DNA from 4 places in the Photobacterium sp. Alg240-V54 genome. Region 3 is predicted to be linked to each of the others. Evidence: predicted binding sites of a transcription regulator. Region 3 holds the regulator's gene; each other region holds the start of a gene.
What was found. The regulator PurR, encoded in region 3, represses purine synthesis genes. The targets are predictions, from matches to a motif close to TNANGNAAACGTTTNCNTNA.
Positions count from the first base shown of each region.

Region 1 (3,218 bases), 150 kb from region 3:
AACAGGCGTAGGGAGCGAGCATGTGTATTCTTTTGATGAGATCACGATTTATCAGGGTGATTATTTTACTGTGCCTGTCGCGCCAGTGGATGTGGTTTATGATCGCGCCGCTTTAATTGCGATGCCACAATCAATGCGTGAACGTTATGTCGAGCGCTTATTGAGTTTGGTAAAGCCAGGTGGACGAATTTTATTGGTGACATTGGATTATCCACAATCGCAAATGGATGGACCGCCGTTTTCTGTACCTGAAGCTGAAATCACAACGTTATTCAGTGGCTGTAAGATCACCCATTTAGCGCGTGATGACGCAGATGAAAACCATCCTCGTCGTCGACAGGGAGTCGAGCGCTTTGCTGAAGAAGTGTGGTTAATTGAAGTGTAATTAGCGCTCATAAGGTGAGATAAATAATAAAGGCGTCATTACGACGCCTTTGTTGTTTTTATTGCGCAGCTAAGGTTACATAATGACCTTAACGTCTGCTGCTGTGGCAATGGCATCAGTGATCGCGGTATCAATGTCATCACGGCGAGTAAGCGCTACACCTAAGCGACGACGACCATCGATTTCAGGCTTACCAAAAAGGCGCACTTGTGTTTGTGGACGCGATAACGCTGCTGCAAGGTTATCAAAACGAATATTAGTCGATACGCCTTCAGCAAGAATAACCGCAGAAGCAGATGGACCATAATGAATAATTTGCTCAATCGGCAAGCCTAAGAAAGCGCGAACATGGAGCGCAAATTCAGATAACTGCTGCGATATTAGAGTCACCATACCAGTATCGTGTGGACGTGGAGAAACTTCACTAAACAGCACAGTGTCACCTTTAACAAACAGCTCGACACCAAATAACCCGTAACCCCCTAATTCATTCACAACCTTTTGAGCAACGTCCTCAGCCGCTTGTAGAGCAGCAGCAGACATTTGCTGTGGCTGCCATGATTCACGGTAATCACCATCTTGCTGGCGATGACCAATTGGAGCACAGAAATGGACACCATCAACAGCACGTACGGTTAGCAGTGTAATTTCATAATCAAAATCAACAAAGCCTTCCACAATCACACGCCCGGCACCCGCACGACCGCCTTCTTGCGCATAATGCCAAGCTGATTCAATATCGGCGGCGGTTTTGATCACGCTCTGACCTTTACCTGATGAACTCATGATGGGTTTAACTACGCATGGCATACCTACACGGTGAACAGAGGCTTCAAAATCGGCGTATTGATCTGAGAACTCGTAAGGGGAGGTTGGAATCGCTAATGTTTCAGCGGCTAGACGACGAATACCTTCACGGTTCATGGTTAGCTTAGTTGCATTCGCAGTTGGTACAACGTTGACACCTTGGTTTTCAAGTTCAACCAGAGTATCAGTTGCAATCGCTTCAATCTCAGGCACCACAAAATGGGGTTTTTCTAGTGCAATTATGCGTTTTAGAGCATTACCATCGAGCATATCAATCACATGGCTACGGTGAGCAACCTGCATTGCCGGTGCGTTCTCATAACGATCAACAGCAATGACTTCAAGCCCCAGGCGCTGACACTCAATAGCAACTTCTTTACCTAACTCACCAGAGCCAAGCAGTAATACACGGGTTGCATCAGAACAAGTAGCTGTACCAAACATTGATATTCCTTACGATTAATCATTAAAGGTGAAATCTGAAACCAATAATACCTTATTTTTATGTTTGCGCAATCGTTTGCTTTTTGATCTGGTTAAGACTTGAGCATCGCTCTGAATAAAAAAATGAATAAAAAAATGAATAAAAAAACCGCTTATTATAAGCGGTTTTAAAAAGGTTATTTTTTGCGATTTTCCCAGTGGGTAATAAAGGCGACCGAGAGAATAATTATCGCTGCGCCTAGCCAGAGCCGACCAGGAGGCGCCCAGCCAAACACCAACCAGCCACCTAATACGTTTAGCGGTAATTTGGCATGGTCAAATGGTTGTACAAACGAAGCATCAGCCACGGCATAAGCTTTTGCAATCGCCCATTGTGCTAAACCTGTTAGTAGGCCTGCTAGAATGAGCAGCCACCAGCTAAAGCTCACGGTTGGCATCGTAAAATCAGGGGCAGCTAACAGAAGGTTAAACGGCGTCATTAAAATAAGCAGGTACATCACGATAGTGGTTGGAGATTCATGACTCGATTGCTTTTTCACCATCAAAGAATAAGCCGCCCAGAACAATGCCGCCCCAACAGGCAATAAGGTTGCGATATTAAAATCTTCCGACCATGGCTCAAGAATGATCATCGCACCAGCAAATCCAGCTAGAGTCGCAAACCAGCGTGCTTTACCTACGGTTTCTTTAAGAATTAGCCCAGAACCAATAGTGGCAAATAGCGGTGAAATCATCAGCAACGCAATACCTTGCCAAATAGGTACCGGATAGGCCAAGGCCCATAGCCATAATTGAATGCCAATAACCGCAAAAAACACCCGTAAACAGTGTAACCAAAAGTGATTTGTTCTAAGCGATTGGCGAATACCGAGAGTACGTAGCCACGGCAGCATCGCGATCAGCGCAATGAAATATTGGATCAAAGCAACAGAGGTTGAAGGAACACCCATTTTGATACTAAGGTACTGAGCTAAACTGTTCACGATAGCAAACGCGAGTCCAGCTGTGAGCATCCATGCTGCGCCTTGCAAAGGATTGTGTGTTTGAGACATTGTCATTGGCTTCTAATAATAAGGTGGCAAGATGATACGCTTTTGATGTTTGATAGCCAACATTGTTCAAGTTTAGCTAACAAAAAACCGCCACGAAGGCGGTTTTTAAGTGTTTTTTAAACAATTGTCAGCTTAATAAGCAACATAGGTTAATTGCATATCAGGGTTCAGTGCTTCCAATAATGCTTGAGTACGCGCAAGCTGGCTTATTTTGCTTTCAGCACTTTCGACTAAAGCCGCTTCGACAATTTCAGAAAGCGGGTAGTTAGACATGTTCATATTAATCAATGCAACTTGCAGCGGTGGCAGGCTTGGGTTAAATGCTGCGTTTTCTGCATACATACCTTCAAACACACGACCGTCTTGAGCTTTTAATGCTACGCCACTGAAGTTTTTAGAATATGGCGCATGTGAACGGTTGGCCGCTTTACAAGCAGTAACAACCAATGCTGCATCTTCTTCGATATTAATACCGTTATCAATGTCACTTAATAAGCCATCTTTAATGCCTAAATCAAGTGGGCCAAATG
Region 1 covers NZ_UNRL01000004.1:296,850-300,067, forward strand. The annotation lists gene G6R09_RS13070 (thiopurine S-methyltransferase) at 1-385, shown strand, start outside; gene purT (formate-dependent phosphoribosylglycinamide formyltransferase) at 461-1,636, opposite strand; gene G6R09_RS13080 (DMT family transporter) at 1,813-2,688, opposite strand; gene cdd (cytidine deaminase) at 2,821-3,218, opposite strand, start outside.
Region 1: the regulator PurR is predicted to act here: its motif matches at 1,701-1,720, upstream of purT (formate-dependent phosphoribosylglycinamide formyltransferase).

Region 2 (3,218 bases), on a different contig from region 3:
TGTGCGCTTGAAGTACAACCCCTTTACGGTTTTCCATGCCGGCGGTTGCTGGTTTTTTGATAATCACATTACCAGTATTATCACGACGAACATCAAGTCCTTCAGCTTGTGCAAAAGAGACAATGTATTGCGCTAGCTGCTCTTCATATTTAGAAGGGTGAGGGATTGAACAAATCTTATCAAAGAAATGCCAAACAGCTTTTGGTGATAGTTGAGTAATTTCAGACACGGTAGCCTTCCTTTTATATATGAGACTGGGCTAGTGTCATTTTGTAGGGTTTTAGCCGTAAAATGACAAAATTAGAGAGCGAGTATTATTACCGCTTTGGTTTTAGCATATCACTCTGTGTTTAGGGGAGATAGGGCAAATAATAAAATCTTATACCACTGATTTCTGTAGTTATAGTGTCAATGATGGAGGGTTTACTAACCATAGCCATTGTTATGCATGTAATGTAAACAAATGCACCAAAAAACAATCAAGATGCAACGTGTTGTATTATAAGATAATAAGGATGTAATAAAGTTACATTAAATCCATTCTCTCAAGCATAATATTTAGAAAGTGTGAGCTAGTTAAAATAAATATTGTAAGTTTATTACTTTTTGGTTATAGTTTAATCAAGCCGCGTTGAGTGGCACAATAATTAACACGACATGTTCAGGATGAACCCGAGATATCGCCTCCAAGGAACCGAGAATAAGTGGGCCATAACGGCAACTCGCCAGCAACGATATGTTGGTGTACTTATGATTAAGGTGATTTAAATGAAAATTTTTTCTTCAATGACACATTTTTGGAATAACCGTTCGGTATATACCAGTAATTTCCATTACCCAACGCCGTACCGTTATTAATAAGTTTTAATTGTTTGGTTGTTATTCAACGAGACAAACTGCAATTTTGTTCACACCCCCTTAAATTAAGAATTTCTTGATAGCGCTATAGCGTTATTTATAACATTCTGCCGCCACTTCATTTTTGAAGTGGCGTTTTTTTATCTGCTTTTCTGCTATTACCGTTATTAAGTTTTATTATCGGTCTTTATTAACCCGTATTGTATTGGTTAATAAAGTAAATGATTAAAAAATAACCGTCACGAAGAATCCTTTAATTACTTGAATTTTAATGTTTTATTCTCACTATCGGGGGTGGTGTAAATCGCCCTAGTTATTGTTTTGCGCTTTTCAACGATAAAATCTGGAAATTGCGTGATCGCATGATTATAATCAGCGCCGAAATGGATTGCGCAAACGTTTTCTATTTCTTAACGTGTTTGTTAGTTTATTGCCTATCTCTAAGGAATCGAGAAGCATGCTAGAAAAGTTGTTTAAACTCAAAGAACATGGCACCACAGTACGCACTGAAATTATGGCCGGTGTGACCACTTTCCTGACAATGGCTTATATTATTTTTGTAAACCCCACTATGTTAGCCAGTACAGGAATGGATCAAGGCTCAGTGTTTGTTGCTACTTGTTTAGCAGCAATGATTGGCTGCTTTGTGATGGGTTTTTATGCTAATTATCCAGTAGCACAAGCACCCGGTATGGGACTTAACGCCTTTTTTACTTATACCGTTGTTTTAGGTATGGGTCATACGTGGCAGGTCGCGTTAGCTGCTGTATTCTTATCTGGTTTATGTTTTATCGCGCTGAGTGTTATGCGAGTGCGTGAGTGGATCATTAACTCTATTCCTCATTCATTACGGATTGGTATTTCGGCGGGTATTGGTCTGTTTTTAGCCTTTATCGCATTGCAAACATCCGGCATTGTGGTGGCAAGTCCTGCGACATTAGTTAAAGCCGGCGATTTAACCAGTTTTCCAGCAATAATGGCAGGACTTGGGTTTGTGTTAACCATTGGCTTAGTTCAGCGTGGTTTTAAAGCCGCAGTATTGATCGCCATTTTAATTGTTACCGCAATCAGTATTATCGTGGGTGAAGTTGAGTACAACGGCATCATGTCTATGCCACCAAGTATTGCACCTACTTTTATGCAGCTTGATTTCTCTGGTGCAATGGAAGTTGGTTTAATTTCAATTGTATTTGCATTTTTGTTTGTCGATTTATTTGATACCGCGGGTACATTAGTTGGGGTCGCGACCAAAGCTAACCTGATTGGTGAAGATGGTAAATTACCGCGTTTAAACCGTGCATTATTAGCTGATAGTACTGCAACTTCTATTGGTGCATTACTGGGAACCTCAAATACCACATCTTTTGTTGAGAGTGTGTCGGGTGTCGCAGTTGGTGGTCGTACAGGCCTAACAGCCGTTACGGTAGGCATGTTATTCTTACTGGCGTTATTTTTTGCACCATTAGCTGGAATGGTTCCAGTATACGCTACCGCAGGCGCATTATTTTACGTTGCTATTTTGATGATGTCAGGTCTGGTATCTATTGATTGGCGCGACCTAACAGAAGCTGCACCTGTCGTCGTTGTGTGTTTACTGATGCCGTTAACCTACTCAATTGCAGAAGGTATTGGTCTTGGTTTCATTACGTTTGCGGTAGTTAAAGCATTAAGTGGCAAGGGACGTGAAGTTAATATCAGTGTTTGGGTTATTTCTGCGTTATTCCTTGCGAAGATTATTTTCTTATAAGTGTAATGTTATTTACGCTTACATAAATTTATGCGGTTTTCGAATCGCTGTTTCAGAGGTTGTTTTACTATGAGTAATAAATTCGTCATCACTTGGGATAACATGCAAATGTACACACGCCAGCTAGCAGAGAAATTGCTACCGGCTGAACAGTGGACAGGGATCATTGCTGTTAGCCGTGGCGGTTTAGTGCCAGCGGCTATTTTGGCGCGAGAGTTAGGCATTCGTCATATTGATACTGTATGTATTGCTAGCTATGATCATGATCATCAGCGTGATATGAATGTAATCAAGCAAGCTGATGGTGATGGTGAAGGCTTTATCGTTGTTGATGATTTAGTTGATACTGGTGGTACTGCGGAAAAAATTCGTGAACTGTACCCACGTGCTAAATTTGTAACGGTATGTGCAAAACCTGCTGGCCAACATTTAGTTGATGATTTTGTGGTTAACATTCCTCAAGATACATGGATTGAACAGCCTTGGGATATGGCAGTTACTTACGTTGATCCGATTGCTAAAAAATAAATCTGTTAGTGAAAACTGATTCATCGAGGTAACGATAGTGTGTTGATGATCAGTTTTGAAAACTAAGTTTTATTAAAGACGCCAC
Region 2 covers NZ_UNRL01000002.1:128,102-131,319, forward strand. The annotation lists gene G6R09_RS06040 (aminoacyl-histidine dipeptidase) at 1-229, opposite strand, end outside; gene G6R09_RS06045 (NCS2 family permease) at 1,316-2,605, shown strand; gene gpt (xanthine phosphoribosyltransferase) at 2,675-3,133, shown strand.
Region 2: the regulator PurR is predicted to act here: its motif matches at 1,247-1,266, upstream of G6R09_RS06045 (NCS2 family permease).

Region 3 (3,218 bases):
GCCGCAGGAGTTGGGATCACCGTTGCGATTACCGGCCCAATTGGTTTTATTGGTCTGGTTATTCCGCATTTAGGGCGCATGATTTCAGGCCCTAACCATAAGACATTGTTGCCAATATCGGCTATTTTAGGCGCTTTAATACTACTCGTCGCAGATATGATCGCCCGTAGTGCGTTTGCACCACAAGAACTTCCGGTAGGTATTATTACCGCTATTTTAGGCGCTCCATTTTTTATCTATCTACTTAATAAGCAAAAAGGCAGAATCGCATGACGGCGACACTCTCACACTCGACGGCGATTACAGCACGTAACTTACAGCTCACATTAGCCAATAAAGTGTTATTAGATAATTTCAGTATTGATATTAAAGCAGGTCAAGTTACTGCGCTATTAGGCCCTAATGGCGCGGGTAAAAGCACCTTGCTTAAAATCTTATGTGGTGAGATTTCACCTGAAAGTGGCGATGTGGCATTTTTCAATCGTGATATCAATGATTGGCAACGCGCAGAACTGGCGCGTCATTTAGGCATTCTACCGCAGCACAGTTCACTCTCTTTTAGCTTTACCTGTAAAGAAGTGGTAGAACTTGGCACTATGCCATTGTGTTTATCTCGCCAAGAAATCAATCACATCACTAACCAAACAATGGCTAATACCGATGTGCTTGAGCTTGCTCAGCGGTTGTATCCCACCTTATCTGGTGGTGAAAAACAACGGATCCATTTTGCACGAGTATTAACCCAATTAAGCCAAGCCGATGATAAATGCATTTTAATGTTAGATGAGCCAACTTCAGCCTTAGATTTAGCCCATCAACATAAAACGCTACAAATGGCACAAACGATGGCAGCTCAAGGTGCAGCGGTGATCGTGGTATTACATGATCTTAATTTAGCGGCCCAATATGCTCAGCGGATGGTAATTATTCAACATGGAAAAATTCAAGCCGATGGCACACCATGGCAAGCATTAAATCCGGCAGTGATTAATACTGTCTATGGTTGGCAAGTTTCTGTTCACCGCCATCCTATCCATGATTACCCTTATCTATTATCAGCATGTTAACTAACCACACATGATGAGTCCATCAAGTAAATTTCAGTAACACTACGATAAATTTGCTGAAATTTACGTTTTTTTGTTGATAGCATCAAATATTTTAATCCAAAACAATAGAATCGTTGCACTACGCGAAACACTCAGTAAAATGTGAACGCAAGCGATTACACTTGAAAAATATGTAATAATTATAAAGCCGCAAAATAGATGCGGATTTTGTTGTTGGATACTATTTAAGTATGTAACAGATACATAATCGGTGCCAAATTGAATAATTAACGAGACGACTAACGCAATAAGATGGATTTTATATCTCTCAGTGATTACTCAATTTGGTACCACACCATTGGCTAGAATCATTTCTAGCGCTCATTATTAGAAGAATAAATATGGCAACCATTAAAGATGTTGCACGTATGGCTGGTGTTTCAACGACAACAGTCTCACACGTGATCAATAAAACGCGCTTTGTCGCAGAAGCAACGCAGAAAAAAGTTCTTGCTGCCGTTGAAGATCTTAACTACGCACCAAGCGCAGTGGCACGCAGTTTAAAATGTAACACGACTCGTACCATCGGTATGCTGGTGACTAAATCAACCAACCCATTTTTTGCTGAAGTTGTGCATGGTGTTGAAGAGTATTGTTACCGTGAAGGTTACACTCTGATCTTATGTAATACCGAAGGCAACCTTTCTAAGCAACGCGATTACTTACGCATGTTGGCAGAAAAACGTGTCGATGGCTTATTAGTAATGTGTTCAGATCTCGATCAGAAGTTATTGGATCTACTTGAGCGCCAAAAAGATTTACCTATGGTAGTCATGGATTGGGGCCCAGAAAGCCCACATACTGATAAAATTCAAGATAATGCCGAACAAGGTGGCTATATTGCGACTAAATATTTTATCGAACATGGTCATACCCGTATCGGTTGTCTATCTGGCCACAATGATAAATCGACCTGTCGTGAGCGCTTAAAAGGCTTCAATAAAGCGATGACAGAAGCAAATTTAGAGGTTAACCAAGACTGGATCCTTGAAGGCGATTTTGAGTGTGATTCTGCTGTCGAAGCTGCTGAGAAATATATTGCGATGACTGATCGCCCAACCGCTATTTTTTGTTTTAATGACATTATGGCGATGGCACTGATTAGTACCTTTGAACAAGCGGGACTACGCGTACCGAATGACATTTCTATCATTGGTTATGACAACATTGATCTTGCGCCCTACTTTGCGCCGCCACTAACGACTATCCACCAGCCAAAACGTCGCTTAGGTAAAACAGCAATTAAAATTTTGATGGCACGAATGAAAGACAAAGATCACGAACCTCAAATTTTTGAAATGGCCCCTGCTATCGTTGAACGAAAATCTGTTAAAGATCTACGCTAATAGCGTTATCTATTTATCAAGCCAATAATTATATTGGCTTTTTTTTCCTATCAATATAATTCCCCTGCCTCTAAACGCTATTAAAACGTTGTTTCTTACCAAGAAATATGAGCGATATCACATATTCATCAGCTTTCATCAATATTCAAACTTCACTTGTTAAAAGATAGAATATAATGATTCATGTAAATACATATAATAGTAAGCAAAAGACTTACAAACTATAAATAAAACTTCGCTATTGATAAGTCTATTTATAGAGTAATACATGAATGATTTAAAGTAGTTCGTTTGTGATGTAAATAACTTTATTAATAAAAGTAAAACGACAACTACTTTAATGTTAGGTGACACTCATTTATTCACCGAGTAGAAGTATGGACAAACCAATATTAAAAGATTCATTAAAACTATTAGACCATTTAGGTAATGTAAAATCGCGTTCTATGTTTGGCGGTTTTGGTATTTTCGCAGGAGAAGCAATGTTTGCTCTTGTGGTAAATAATAAACTCCACCTACGTGCAAACGCGAAAACAGAAGAGGAATTTAAACAAGCGGGTTTAGAACCATATATTTATAAAAAACGTGGTTTCCCTGTCATTACAAAACATTACGCTATTCTTGATGAATGGTGGCAACACCCAGAGAAAATTGTCGAGCAGGCAAAATATTCTCTTGAGGCAGCACAAGCTGATAAAAAAGCCAAAGACTGCTGTACACCAGATAGAATTAAAGACTTACCCAACTTACGGCTTTCAAATGA
Region 3 covers NZ_UNRL01000004.1:149,482-152,699, reverse strand. The annotation lists gene G6R09_RS12450 (iron ABC transporter permease) at 1-273, shown strand, start outside; gene G6R09_RS12445 (heme ABC transporter ATP-binding protein) at 270-1,067, shown strand; gene purR (HTH-type transcriptional repressor PurR) at 1,451-2,455, shown strand; gene G6R09_RS12435 (TfoX/Sxy family DNA transformation protein) at 2,833-3,218, shown strand, end outside.

Region 4 (3,218 bases), on a different contig from region 3:
TAAGCATCTATCTTTTCCATCAGTGCTTGATCGTAATCTTGACGATTAGCGTAATCCGTTGCAGCCACACAAAGATTATCTATATTGGCACGTTGAGCACGTTTAAGACCATAAGCATCGGCTTTATTTGAGATCACAGCAGCAACTTGGCTATTGTTGATAATGCCGTTACTACAGCCATCAATAATTGCTTGTAAGTTACTGCCATTTCCTGAGATTAAGACAACGATATTATGCATGGACTTACTTAATCTCTACTTGCTCTTCGCCTACTGCTGCTGTTGCAATTTCACCGAGCAGCCATGCGTTTTCGCCTTCTGCTTGTAAAATTTCAATCGCAAGTGCTGCTTGAGCTTGTGGAAGTGCAATCACTAATCCAACACCACAGTTGAATGTACGGTACATTTCGTAAGTATCGACATTACCTGCTTGTTGTAGCCAGTTAAAAATTGCCGGCCATTGCCAGCTGTTACCATCAACAACTGCTTTGGTACCTTGAGGTAATACACGTGGGATATTTTCCCAGAAACCACCACCAGTAATATGAGAGATCGCGTGAACATCACAGCTTTCAATCATTTTCAGGGCTGATTTTACATAAATTTTAGTTGGGGTTAATAAGTGCTCAGATAGTTTTTTACCATCAAGGTCTTGATCAAGATCGGCTTGAGAAACCTCTAGAATTTTACGTACTAATGAGTAGCCGTTTGAGTGTGGACCACTTGAACCTACAGCGATAAGTGCATCGCCAGCGGTTACTTTTGAACCATCAATGATATCCGCTTTTTCAACGACACCAACACAGAAACCGGCAACGTCGTAATCTTCACCATGATACATGCCTGGCATTTCAGCAGTTTCACCACCAATTAATGCACAGCCAGATTGAATACACCCTTCACCAATACCAGCAACAACACTTGCTGCAGTATCAATATCAAGTTTACCTGTTGCGTAATAATCTAGGAAAAATAAAGGTTCAGCACCTTGTACAATCAGATCGTTAACACACATTGCAACCAAATCAATACCAATAGTATCGTGTTGTTTCAGATCCATCGCTAGGCGAAGTTTGGTGCCAACACCATCAGTACCAGAGACTAAAACTGGCTCTTTGTATTTGGTAGGAAGTGCGCATAAAGCACCAAAACCACCAATGCCACCCATAACTTCAGGGCGGTGAGTGCGCTTAACCACGCCTTTAATACGGTCAACTAATGCATTACCAGCATCAATATCAACACCAGCATCTTTGTAACTAAGAGAAGAGTTTTTGTTGCTCACAGATGATCCCTCAAACGTATTAAAGTAAAAAACCAGCGTATGATAACAGCAGTCATTACATTAGAGCAAACGTTTGCGTTAATTTGTTGCGCGATTAAATTTCAGTCAATTAAACATTTGATACTATCGGCAATCGATTGGCATGGTATATAATAATGCGATTTTTTATTTTTTATAATTTAGTTCCCAGGAGTCAAGATGAAAGTCGTTGAGGTGAAACACCCACTGGTTAAACATAAGATCGGTCTTATGCGTGAAGGTGATATCAGCACTAAGCGTTTTCGTGAATTGGCAACCGAAGTTGGTAGCCTATTAACGTATGAAGCGACTTCAGACTTCGAAACAGAAAAAGTGATGATCGAAGGCTGGAATGGTCCAGTTGAGATTGATCAGCTAAAGGGTAAAAAAGTGACGGTAGTACCTATTCTTCGTGCTGGTTTAGGCATGATGGATGGTGTATTAGAGCATATGCCAAGTGCACGTATTAGTGTTGTTGGTATCTACCGTGATGAAGAAACGTTAGAGCCAGTACCATACTTTAATAAATTAGCGTCACATATCGATGAGCGTATTGCATTGGTTGTTGATCCTATGTTAGCAACTGGCGGTTCAATGATCGCAACGCTTGATTTATTAAAAGAGCATGGTTGTACACAATTTAAAGTGTTGGTACTTGTTGCAGCCCCTGAAGGTATTGCAGCATTAGAAAAAGCCCATCCTGATGTAGAGCTATACACAGCAGCTATTGACGAGAAGCTAAACGACAAGGGCTATATTGTTCCTGGTCTTGGTGATGCGGGCGATAAGATTTTCGGTACTAAATAATTATTCTATTGTTTATCACTGATATAAAAAACCGGACTAAGTGAGTCCGGTTTTTTTTAACTATTGATTGTGATTGGCAATGAATTGTCGTGATAATTACAAATGCTCTGTATCTTCAATTTGAGCATTATCAACCACATTGTTTTCACCTAAATCTTGCGGCAGAATAAGATTTAGTAAGATCGCAACAATGCCACATAAACTGATACCTTGTAAGCTAAACTCACCAATACCAAATGCCATACCACCAATACCAAACACCAAGGTTACTGCAACGATCACTAGATTGCGGGCTTTATGTAAATCAACTTGATTTTTGATAAGCGTATTTAAGCCAACAGTAGCAATCGAACCAAATAATAAAATCATAATGCCGCCCATCACAGGTACGGGAATGGTTTGTAATACTGCGCCAAGTTTACCCACAAAAGCCAATACGATAGCGGTAACGGCTGCCCAAGTCATGATCACCGGATTAAATGCTTTGGTTAGCATTACCGCTCCAGTTACTTCTGAGTAAGTCGTATTCGGTGGTGCGCCAATAAGTGATGCTGCCATGGTGGCAATGCCATCGCCTGCCATGGTGCGGTGTAGTCCTGGCTTTTTAAGGTAATCTTTACCTGTCACATTTGAAATCGCTAAAATATCGCCAACATGTTCGACCGCTGGCGCAATCGCAACCGGGATCATAAATAACACCGCATTGATATTGAACTCGGGTAGAGTAAAGTTTGGTACTGCAAGCCAGCTTGCTTGGATGACAGGTGTAAAATCAATAACCCCAAAACCAAGGCTAGTAATGTAGCCAGCACTAATGCCACCGACGATTGGGATTAATTTCAAAATGCCTTTCGCGAACACACTTAAAATAATGGTTACGCTAAGAGAAACAGCAGAGATCCATAACGCGGTATCGTGAGCAATCAATTGAACATCGCCACCACCAGTTTTACCGACCGCCATATTAACTGCGGCAGGCGCTAGCCCTAAACCGATAACCATGATCACTGGGCCAACGACAACTGGCGGCAAGAGACGATGAATAAAACCAACCCCACGTACTTTAATAATGCCACCCATGATCACATAGACCACACCCGCCATCATTA
Region 4 covers NZ_UNRL01000003.1:573,733-576,950, reverse strand. The annotation lists gene purN (phosphoribosylglycinamide formyltransferase) at 1-239, opposite strand, end outside; gene purM (phosphoribosylformylglycinamidine cyclo-ligase) at 244-1,284, opposite strand; gene upp (uracil phosphoribosyltransferase) at 1,483-2,109, shown strand; gene G6R09_RS11660 (uracil-xanthine permease family protein) at 2,206-3,218, opposite strand, start outside.
Region 4: the regulator PurR is predicted to act here: its motif matches at 1,346-1,365, upstream of purM (phosphoribosylformylglycinamidine cyclo-ligase).